DNA from 3 places in the Peribacillus sp. NPDC046944 genome. Region 2 is predicted to be linked to each of the others. Evidence: riboswitches for the same ligand, from Rfam matches in the RefSeq annotation. Region 2 holds a riboswitch; each other region holds the start of a gene.

What was found. Region 2 has a riboswitch for cobalamin ahead of ACQKIC_RS16965 (hypothetical protein). Riboswitches for the same ligand answer to the same signal wherever they lie in the genome.
Region 1: another riboswitch for cobalamin. It lies ahead of metE (5-methyltetrahydropteroyltriglutamate--homocysteine S-methyltransferase); the one in region 2 lies ahead of ACQKIC_RS16965 (hypothetical protein).
Region 3: another riboswitch for cobalamin. It lies ahead of ACQKIC_RS03555 (helical backbone metal receptor); the one in region 2 lies ahead of ACQKIC_RS16965 (hypothetical protein).

The regions. Positions count from the first base shown of each region.
Region 1 covers NZ_JBNNML010000017.1:43,500-47,240, forward strand. The annotation lists gene metE (5-methyltetrahydropteroyltriglutamate--homocysteine S-methyltransferase) at 1-923, opposite strand, end outside; cobalamin riboswitch at 1,063-1,260, opposite strand; gene ACQKIC_RS19690 (potassium channel family protein) at 1,543-1,965, shown strand; gene bcp (thioredoxin-dependent thiol peroxidase) at 2,028-2,498, shown strand; gene ACQKIC_RS19700 (aminopeptidase) at 2,510-3,619, shown strand.
Region 2 covers NZ_JBNNML010000010.1:39,396-43,136, forward strand. The annotation lists gene ACQKIC_RS16945 (YheC/YheD family protein) at 1-191, shown strand, start outside; gene ACQKIC_RS16950 (YheC/YheD family protein) at 242-1,384, shown strand; gene ACQKIC_RS16955 (YheE family protein) at 1,445-1,648, shown strand; gene ACQKIC_RS16960 (hypothetical protein) at 1,707-1,898, shown strand; gene ACQKIC_RS16965 (hypothetical protein) at 1,928-2,152, opposite strand; cobalamin riboswitch at 2,381-2,582, opposite strand; gene ACQKIC_RS16970 (MBL fold metallo-hydrolase) at 2,678-3,499, opposite strand.
Region 3 covers NZ_JBNNML010000002.1:109,337-113,077, reverse strand. The annotation lists gene ACQKIC_RS03565 (FecCD family ABC transporter permease) at 1-57, shown strand, start outside; gene ACQKIC_RS03560 (ABC transporter ATP-binding protein) at 54-902, shown strand; cobalamin riboswitch at 1,024-1,201, shown strand; gene ACQKIC_RS03555 (helical backbone metal receptor) at 1,368-2,333, shown strand; gene ACQKIC_RS03550 (FecCD family ABC transporter permease) at 2,296-3,351, shown strand; gene ACQKIC_RS03545 (heme ABC transporter ATP-binding protein) at 3,358-3,741, shown strand, end outside.

The DNA of each region.
Region 1 (3,741 bases), on a different contig from region 2:
AACCCGATTTTTTTCGTCAAGTCAGAAAGCCAAATGTTTTTCCCATCAATCACACCGGCCCCAAGTATTTTATCTTTTGGAAAGCCGACTGTTTGAAGATTGCTGAGATTTTTTCCTTTGTCATGGACCAAATCAAGGCCAATTCCTTGAACGGGCAAGTCAATCACTTCTTGGTAGTGCTCTACAGCATCAAAATATGTTTGCAGCATGATGTTCAGGTTGGGGACAGCTTCGTTCAATTTTTCATACAGGTATGTAACAGTTTTCATCTCGTCTTTGGAAAGGGAAGAAACAAGGGAGGGTTCATCGACCTGCACCCACTTCACTCCTTCTTGTTCCAGCTCTCGCAAAATTTTTGTGTATAAAGGCAACAGGCTCAGGATGATGGCCGGAAGATCTTTTTTATCATAGCCTTTTGACAAAGAAATGAATGTGTAAGGTCCGACTATAACCGGCTTCGTATCGATTCCTAGTTTTTCCTTGGCTTCACGGTAAGCAGTAAGTGGCTTGTTTTCTGTCAACGTAAGCTGGGATTGTTTTAGCTCTGGAACGATATAATGATAATTTGTATTGAACCATTTCGTCATTTCGGAAGCGACTTCATCCTTGTTCCCACGGGCCATTGAATAATAAACGGAAAGGGGGACCATGCCGCCTTTATAAGCCGAATAGCGTTCTGGCACCAGGCCGAACATGACGGACATATCGAGCATTTGATCATATAACGTAAAGTCGTTGACCGGGATGATATCGATGCCTTGATCTTTTTGTTTTTGCAAATTGCCTAAACGGATCGCTTCCAATTGCGCCGTGAATTCCGTTTCGTTTAATGTTCCAGCCCAATATGCCTCTAATGTACGTTTCCATTCACGATCTTCACCGATTCGTGGGTACCCTATATTACTACTTTTCAACACATCCATCTCCTTTTAATGAAATAACAACAAAAAAGCATCCCTAACCGTCAAAAGAGAAAGTTAGAAATGCTTAAAATAAAGGGGCACGAAAATACCCCTTATCATTATAAGGTCCCTAACACCTCCCTATCTCCCGTAGGTTAAAACAGTGTTGTCGAAATAGGCAGGTCTCCTGACTCAGGGAACTCTTCCTTAGCACTAAAAGCCTTCCCAATCCAAAAGGACCAGTGGCATCAAACAAAAGCGCTATACATTCCCATTACAGTGGCGGGACCGTGCCGGAATTACACCGGACTTCCCTTTTAATCCTAAAAGCTTAGGAACCTATCTCCACATATGAAATTCATAAAAAACTCCGTCCGCATAAACACGGACACTAAAATTTACAAAATATTATAAAAACTTAACCCATCTTAGCATATCCCGGCCAAATGGGTCAACAAGGAAAAAGTCGGGAAATGGGGTCTGACCCCCACCATGTGGCACGAGAACCCATGCTGTATCTATGTTTTCTTGATGGTGCAGCAGCTGGGAAATAGGGTCTGACCCCTAAAACGAGCATATATTGACTCGCAAAAGAGTATGTATAAGGGAAGTGGGTTGTTTTTGAAATGAGGCGTGGGGGATGACCTTTTATATTTTGATTGTGGGGATTATCTTTTGCATGGTGATGAGCATTCGGACCTTATTTCTTTCTGAGTCGGAGGCAAAGAAGTTTTCTCTTGAAGATATGCTGTGGCTCGGCAATTTATATGCGACATTATTAGTCGGTTTTGCACTGATTTATTTATTATACGAGCTTCAGAATCATTCGGTGATTCTTGATATGGGCAATCGCTTGGATGGAACCTTTTCCGAGCAGCTGAAGACTTCATTTTATTTTAGTGCGATGACGATGTTCTCCGTCGGATATGGGGATATCTCCCCAATCGGCATTGGCCGGATGATCGCGACAATCCAAGCATTCATTGGCTATACGCTTCCTGCGGCATTTGTGATCAGGGCTGTCATCGATTTTGAACAGAAGGAAAGAAAGAACAAGAAATGAAAGTTGTGTTTCTTTCGATTATTGGGTACGCTTACCATGATGAAAGAAATGGAGGGTTTAGAATGACGGTCGAAATTGGAGAAAAAGCACCAGACTTTCAATTACCAGCAAACAACGGAGAACAAGTTACCCTATCAGGATTCAAGGGTAAACACGTTGTATTATATTTTTACCCAAAAGACATGACACCCGGTTGCACGACGGAGGCTTGTGATTTCCGTGATGCTAATGAACAATTCGAAGAGCTTGATGCTGTCATCATAGGCATTAGCCCGGACCCGGTAACACGTCATGAAAAATTCATTGAAAAACATGGGTTGCCTTTCCTGTTGCTTGCTGATGAAAAGCAAGAAGCCGCTGAATTATATGGCGTATGGAAATTGAAAAAGAACTTCGGTAAGGAATACATGGGCATTGAGCGTTCGACTTTCCTGATTGATAAGGAAGGAACGATCGTTAAAGAATGGCGTAAAGTCAAAGTAAAGGGCCACGTCGAAGAAGCGTTGGAAACTCTTCGTGACCTAGAAAAATAAGGTACAGGCTAATGAAGGATGAGCGACTTATCAAGCTTGCCAAGCAGCTGATTCATCATTCACTGAGGCTGCAGGCGAAAGAGCGAGTCTTGATCCGTGGGCCTGTTGCAGCAAAGGCCCTATTGAAGGAACTGATTGACGAAGCCTATAGAATGGGGGCCTATCCTTATGCGGAACTTGAAGATGACGAAATTACCAGTCATCTGCTAAAAGGGAATGTTAAGGAACAGCTCGATACCTTATCAAAATGGAATTATAAGAAATACGAAGATGTGGATGCAGTCATCATCATATCGGGCGATGGAAACGAAGGGCGAGGAGTGAGTGTCCCTCATGAGAGATATCGCCTTCAGGAGGATGCCATGAAAACGTCCACCATGTTCTTCGTCAATAACCGGCGCTGGGTGTTACTGAATTATCCGACCATTGGTTCTGCAAAAAATTCCGGCATGAGCTTTGAGCAGTATGAAGATTTCTTGTTAAACGTGTGCACACTTGATTATCACAAAATGGAAAAGTCCATGAAGCCTCTAAAGGATTGGATGGATCAAACGGATCAAGTTCGGATCATATCGCCGGGGACTGACTTGGCTTTTTCCATTAAAAATATCCCCGCTGTCATTTGCGCTGGTAAAAACAATCTTCCAGATGGTGAAGTGTTCACGGCACCGGTAAAAGACAGTGTCAATGGCACGATTTCCTTCAATACTGCTTCCGCCTATCAAGGAGAGGTATTTGAGGGGATAACCCTTACATTTAAAAAGGGAAAAATCATGAAAGCTTCTTCCAATCAGTCGGACCAAATGAACCGTTTGCTCGATATGGATGAAGGGTCCCGGTACATCGGGGAATTCGCCCTGGGAATCAATCCGTATATCATGGAACCGATGGGTGATATCCTATTCGATGAGAAGATTAGTGGCAGCCTCCATCTTGCCACTGGTCAAGCTTACCAAGAGGCCGATAATGGAAATCAATCATCGTCTCATTGGGACATGGTCTTGATCCAGCGACCCGAATATGGCGGCGGAGCGATCTACTTTGATGATATACTGGTTCGTAAGGACGGTTTATTCGTGCCACGGGAATTATGCGAATTGAATCCAAATCAATTAAAATAAAGCCCTTTTTAATAGGGAGAGGCGTTTGTCCAACTCAAATAGAGGACCCCTGAATATGATTTAGTAAGGGAATACCTCCTCATAGAAAGTTGCGCGGGACATTCAGTGCCCGTGTTTTTTTA
Region 2 (3,741 bases):
TCGGTTTCGATTTCGGATTGGATAAAAAAGGGCAAGTATGGATGTTCGAAGCTAATTCTAAACCAGGCCGTTCTATCTTTTCCCATCCAAAGTTAAAGGAATTTGAACTTTTAACCAGGAAGCTCAGCCTTGATTATGCCATTTATCTTACCGAACAGACGATTTCACAAACGATTGGTACACAGAAATGAACATTTTTTATGATGTTCCCTCTGAGAGATGGAGCCATAACGAGGAAGATATGCAGCTATATGCGGGAGCCGCGAATGAGGAAATCCCTTTTAAGCAGGACACCCAGGATCAGGCACTTTTTCCGATTACTTTATTTCCGGGAAACCGGGTGCTAGTCGTTGGTATCTTGACCTCTCTAGATCCAAAGAAGGAATCAGGTATAGGGGGGAATTTGACACTTTTTCAGAATTTATCTCAATATTTATCGAATCATGGGATATTGGCCTATGTATTCACGGTTGAATCCTTGCTTTCCAACTACATGAAAGGCTTCATCTTTTCTTCACAAACGAACACATGGAATGAGGTAAAATTACCACTGCCCGATATCGTTTATAATCGCATTCCCAAAAGGGGATTCGAAGCATCGGAAAGTTTTCAAGAACTCCTTTCCTTTTTTAAAGAACATCGCATCACTTTATTCAACCCTCATTTTTTGGATAAGTACTTGATGTACGAAGCATTGACGGAAGATGGATCTCTAGCCCGCCATCTTCCATCGACCATAGACCTATCCGACCCTACCCAACTAGCGGACTTCTTACATTTCCACAAACATATTTATTTGAAACCATGCAAAGGAAGCCAAGGTAAGGGCATCTACACCCTGCTAGAAAAACCTGATGGCACCCTCCAATTCAATAGCCTGAAACATCAGGAATTGTATTCTGATTTCTCCGCGTTTTGGGAAGCCAATAAGGCGTCGCTCAAAAAGAGGGGGTATCTAGCCCAACGAGCGGTCATTCCAAAGAAACTGAATGGACACCGATACGATTACCGTATTCTTGTTCATTATGAAAATGGATTTTATAAAGTGACCGGCAAGGGCGTGAGGATGTCGCAAACCCAGGAAATCACAACCCATACACCAAGGGGGGGAAAGCTTTTTCCCTATCAGCAGCTACAAACGAGGCCGTTAAACAGGAAGTTGGCGAACATTGCGCAAAGATGTGGAATCATCCTCTCCAGGAAGTTTGGCTTTCTTGGGGAATTCTCCATTGATATCGGGGAAGATACATCCGGTGCTCTATTCATTTATGAAGTCAATTCAAAACCCATGCAATTTGATGAAGAGGAAATTGAAGCGAGCCGCCTACTACATTTAAAAAACCTGTTCATTGAATTAACTTTTCCGAATCACATAAGAAAATAACCTCCATCCTGCTTTTTCCATTATAATGAAATGAGAAACAGCGATATGGAGGTTATACATATGATTACGCATTTTCAATGGAAGCCGTTGCACAAGAATTTACCTGGCTGGAAGATTTCCTTTTACTTCAATAAATTGGCCGTCCAAGCCCTCTATCATAAAGATGGGTCCATTGAGTGGTTAACCAATCCGCCTGTAGAGTCAGAGGAAGAAAAACTCAAGGGCATGATTCATGATTTAATGGTGTACCACGTGTACGACTAAATAGAATAAAGAATCCCTCTTTGGCTAACACTAATAAAAAGCCAAGGAGGGATTTCATTTGGATAAAGAAAAGATTACATTTCTGAAGGATACCGAGTATGACGGTAAGGATTCTGTATATCTCGATATCGACCGTATCATCAATGAAGGACTTGCTGGCGGAAACGTCTATGAAGCCGCGGACACCTTGAACATTGAGGAAGCCCATGACTTTCATGATGAAACGGAACCGAACATCAATAAAGATTGAAAACAAGGGCTTCCCTTATGGGCGGCTCTTTACTTGATTTCTTGATAGCCGAATATTTCTAGATTCACTTGGCTAAAGGCTCTTTCAAGATTTGCTTCGTATTCTTTCCTATCTTCTACGTTTTTGCCATGAACCTGGATTTCCTCAATCAAGCTTGCTCGGCAATCATCTAAAGATATCATTTCTTCCACACAAAAGTTACGCATGATTTGCGCTTTTAAATAGTCCGTAAAATGCTCAACTGTACCAAACAATGATATGGCCCCCTATGATAGCTGTCCTGTCTAATTAGCAGGATTCTTTTTGAATGTTGTCCAATATGGACTTGTAAAAAACAAAAAACAACTTCCCATTCAGAAGTTGTTAGAGTGCAAACGAAACATAACAAAAATGACCATGATTCCCCATTTTTCTACAAAAATAAGAAAGCATGTTCTTGCTAATTTTTCGCACTTAACACCCCCTATCCTCGTAGGTTTCTGGCGTTGTGCTAAAAACGGGCAGGTCTCCTGGCTCATGATCATCGCTTTTCGAACCTTCCCATCTTTTCTTGCAAAAAAGACAGTGGCATTCCTTCGAATCGCTCTCATTTACAGTTGCGGGACAGCGTCGGATTCTAACCGACTTCCCTTTTAAGCAGATAAGCTACACTTTCTTATCTGCACCCATTTCTAGACGAAATACTATTTTTCAGTTTAACTGTATCAAATTTTCACTAGGATTACAATGAGGCTCCTGCCTTGTTCTTGGGCCCTATCTATCCTCTTTCCTCCTATTCATCATTTCTTCCTGTCCTCTGAATACACCCTACTCTCTTTCAGTATCGATGTAATGATATGCTCCGAATCCCATTCATGACCGGATATCTCGATAAGCGGATACCGATTAGGCAACACGTTTTGCTGAATTTCATGGACTTCCAATCCTTGATCATGCAAACGCAGAATTTCACCGCGCAGATTTTCCAAGTAACTGAGCTTTCTTCCAAACATTTCCTTTCCGTTCGGGACATATCCGGCATGGCAGCAAAAGACCTCTTTAAAATCATACTGAAGCAGTTTCTTGATGGATTCCATGATGACCGGGATAGATTCTTCCCTTAAAACGAGCTTCGTTTTCGGCGTTACAAACAGGTCACCCGAAAACAGCATACCATTACTATGGTTCAGGTAAACCATATGGTCCCTCGAATGCCCTGGCGTAAAGATTGGCTCCCATGTTTGAGTGCGTGAATGGACGATCCCTCCTAATGGTTCTGCCTTGAAGGCATCCCTATCTCCCCAAAAAACTCTACGATAATCGGGATATTCTGCATCCTTTGCACAAATATCGAGGGACATCGGATGAATATAGATGGGAACGTTCCTATGTTCCTGTATCCATGCGGCCCCACCCGTATGGTCCTCATGATAATGCGTCAGCGCAACCATATCGTAATCAGCGGTTTCAAAGAATGGAGTAAGTTCCTTCAACAAGATTTTTGCCCCCGTATCAACTAACATGCCATCGGTTAAGAACACATTCACGCTCATGCCTGATTTGTTTCCTTCCGGTGTCCCTTTTACGCAAACCACATCGTTTATCGTTTTCATTTCCAGCATGACTTTCCACCCCAATCATTTTTTTGGAAAAACTCATCATCCTTTATTTTCTAATTTACTTACAATAAATGTATTATCTCTCCATACTTTTTACAAGTATAATATTTTTTCTAATGATGGGAGTGATCAAAGTCCATATTCTTACGCAGACAGGCCATGTAAGATCCGGGACGTTCCGTGTAACTTAGCAAATGGCCACTATAATCTGGGCAAGTAGATCGTTTGATTCATAATCTTGATAA
Region 3 (3,741 bases), on a different contig from region 2:
ATCGGCGCACCATTCTTTGCGATTCTACTTAGAAAGACAGGAGGTGGGTGGTCATGAAAATCGAGGTGCAGGGAGGGAATTTTTTCTATGCTAAAAAAAGAGAGAAAGCTCCTTTTCTTTACCAGACCGACATTGACTTTTCGTTGAATGACGGAGAGATCATGGCGATCCTTGGCCCGAACGGTGCCGGTAAAACCACGATGCTGAAGTGTATCACCGGCCTTCTTGATTGGAAAAAGGGTCAAACGCTCATCGACGGAAAGCCGCTTACTGCGCTATCACGCAAAACGATCTGGAAACGAATCGGTTATGTTCCTCAGGCACATAAAATGGTTTTCGGATTTACTTTGGAAGAGCTTGTCATTATGGGAAGGGCGCCTTATATCAGTACGCTGTCCCAGCCTTCTGCAAAGGATCGGGAGGCTGCCATCGCTGCTCTTGAAATGGTTGGCATTGCTCACCTTGCCAAAAAGTCCTGTAATTCCGTCAGTGGTGGGGAATTGCAGCTGGCCTTGATTGCCCGGACGCTTGTATCGGACCCGGATGTATTGATTCTTGATGAGCCAGAATCGCATCTTGATATTCAAAAGCAAATCGTGATTTTACAGACACTAAAGCGGTTATCGAAAGAGAAGAACATTTCTTGTATCATAAACACGCATTATCCGAACCACGCATTCTACTTGGCTGACCATGTTTTAATGACTGCCAAGGAAAAGCGTGTGGTGTATGGCGAAGTCCGCGAAGTGATGACGGAAGCCCGGATGAAAGAGTACTTCGGCATCGAAATGAAGAAAATCATTTATGAGGAAGAGGATGACTTTTTGATTGAAACGATGGTGCCGAAAGATCTAGGTCTTTTACGTGATCAAAGTACATGCCGTTTTAATAGTGACATCTAAAGCTATAGAAGGCAGCCATGTGATGGTTGCCTTTTTGTGTTCCAAATCTTAATTTAAAGTAATCTGAAATATCATATAATACGATTTCCTAAATGGTGTATAATGAAAGGCAGTGAAATTATATACATATGAACAATTTGGTGTCTGTAAGGACTTGAAAGGGAAGTTGGTGAAATGCCAACGCGGTCGCGCCACTGTAAATGGGAGTTAACGGATGTATACCACTGTATGAATAATATGGGAAGGTGCCGTTAGCAATGACCATGAGCCAGGAGACCTGCCAAAATTGTACACCGGTAACCACGCGGATGGGGAGGTGTGTGGCAGAGCTATGTCCCTTTTTTGTTCCGTTGCCATACAAGCATCCTCCGTTTTGATGGGGGATGCTTTTTTGTATGTCTTTTGATATTCGCAACACATGTGTGAAGGTCCAGAAATGAACTCAAAAATGATGGAGGTTTTAAGATGAGGAAGATATATAGTTTCATGCTTGTGATGGGATTGATGGTTGGTATATTGGTTGGCTGTAGCGATGCCTCCCAGGATGGAACAGGAGAAAACCAGTCGACAAAACAAGCTGTTAACCAGGGCTTCCCGCTTTCGTTACAAGATGCAGTGGGTAACAAAGTCACCATCGAGCAGAAACCAGAAAAAATTGTTTCATTAATCCCAAGTAATACAGAAGCGGTCTTTGCGCTAGGTTCGGGTGAGAAAGTGATTGGAGTGTCTGAAAATGACAATTACCCGGAAGAAACGAAAGATATTCAGAAGATAGGTGGAATGGAAATAGATACAGAGATGATTTTAGCCTTGCAGCCTGATATCGTTCTTGCTCATGAGAGTGCCCATAATTCCAAAGAAGGAATCCAACAGCTTAAGGATGCGGGTATTCCAGTTATAATCGTCAATGATGCTAAAAGCTTTAAAGAAGTGTATACGTCTATCGAGATGATTGGAACGGCAATAGGGGAACTGGATAAGGCAAAGGAAATCGTCAAGACGATGCAGAACAAGCTGGAAAAGATCAAAGAAAAGGCTAAGGCAATCAAGAGTGAGGATAGAAAAAGTGTTTTTGTAGAGGTTTCACCGTCACCTGAAATCTATACAACGGGAAAAAATACTTTCATGGATGAAATGCTGGACATCATTTCAGCGGATAATGTCGCAGGTGAATTGGATGGCTGGGTAAAACTCGATGAAGAGTCGATGATAGCGGCCAACCCGGATGTCATCATTACAACCTATGGTTATTACACAGGAGATCCAGTCAAAGAGGTAACGGGAAGAAATGGATGGGCCGACATTCAGGCAGTTAAGAATGGTGAGGTTTTCGATGTCCATTCAGATATTGTCACTCGTTCCGGTCCTAGGCTTATAGAGGGAGTAGAGGAACTTGCCAAATCAGTCTATCCGAACGTATTTAAAAACTAAACGGGCATTGGCCTATGTATTTGCCCTATCATTTTTGGTTATTTCGATATTGATCGGTGTTTCCTTAGGATCGGTTTCCGTTCCGATACCAGTGCTTTTGCAAATCATTGGCAAGGAAGTCCTTCATTTGCCCCTGGCCATGGAACCGGATGGGACACTGACGAATATCGTGATGAACATCCGCCTGCCGAGGGTCGTGCTTGCAAGTTTGGTTGGGGCATCCCTTGCAATAGCAGGGGCAGCATTTCAGGGATTGCTCAGGAATCCCCTAGCTGACCCCTATACCCTGGGAATATCCTCAGGGGCTTCGCTTGGTGCAGTATTAACGTTGTTTTTGAATTTGTCACTGCCGTTTTTGGGCCTATATACACTGCCTACATTAAGCGTTCTTTTTTCATTGTTGACGATTTTTTGCGTATTGACCTTTGCAAGAAAAATGGATCGTTCCATGAAGGTAGAAACGATTATTTTAACCGGCATCATTTTCAGCTCGTTTTTAAGTGCTTTCATCTCATTGATGATTGCATTGACGGGTGAGGAGTTAAGGCAAATCATCAGCTGGCTGATGGGAAGTGTCTCGATGCGTGGTTGGAGTCATGTCACGATCATTTTGCCATTTTTCCTCGTTGGTTCTCTCGTATTGATGATGAACACCCACGAATTGAATGCCATGACATTTGGGGAAGACCGTGCGAGGCACCTAGGCGTGAATGTTCAGCGGAGGAAGATGCTGATTCTGATCGCCGGCTCGATACTGACAGGGGCTGCCGTTGCCGTATCAGGGACGATTGGCTTTGTAGGGCTGGTCATCCCCCATTTGGTCCGCAGGATTTGGGGGCCAGACCATACGCATCTGTTGCCATTATCATTGATTGTGGGAAGCGGATTTTTAATATTGGCTGATCTGGTGGCACGAACGATCATCGCACCGACAGAATTGCCGATAGGTGTTATTACTTCGCTTATCGGTGCGCCGGCATTCGCATTTATTTTATTAAAGAGACGGAGAGAAGGGTAGAAGTGTATGCTTGAAGTTAAAGGGTTAACAGGAGGATATGATAATAAAACGGTTTTGGACTCCGTCTCGTTTGATGTGAAAAAAGGAGAATTATTCGGTATTCTTGGTCCGAATGGAAGTGGGAAAACGACGCTATTGGGGATGCTTAGCGGTATCCTGCCGTATCAGGCGGGAACCATCGATATTAAGGGGAAAGACCTACAGGGATATTCGTCCAAACAACTGGCACAGGTCATCGCCGTTTTGCCGCAGCATTCCTCATTGGCTTTTTCCTATACAGTAAAAGAGACCGTTGCCCTTGGGCGATATGCCCATCAAACAGGGTGGTTTCATAGTTGGACGTCTGAAGACGAAGAAATCGTTCAACGCGTGATGATGCAAACGGGAGTG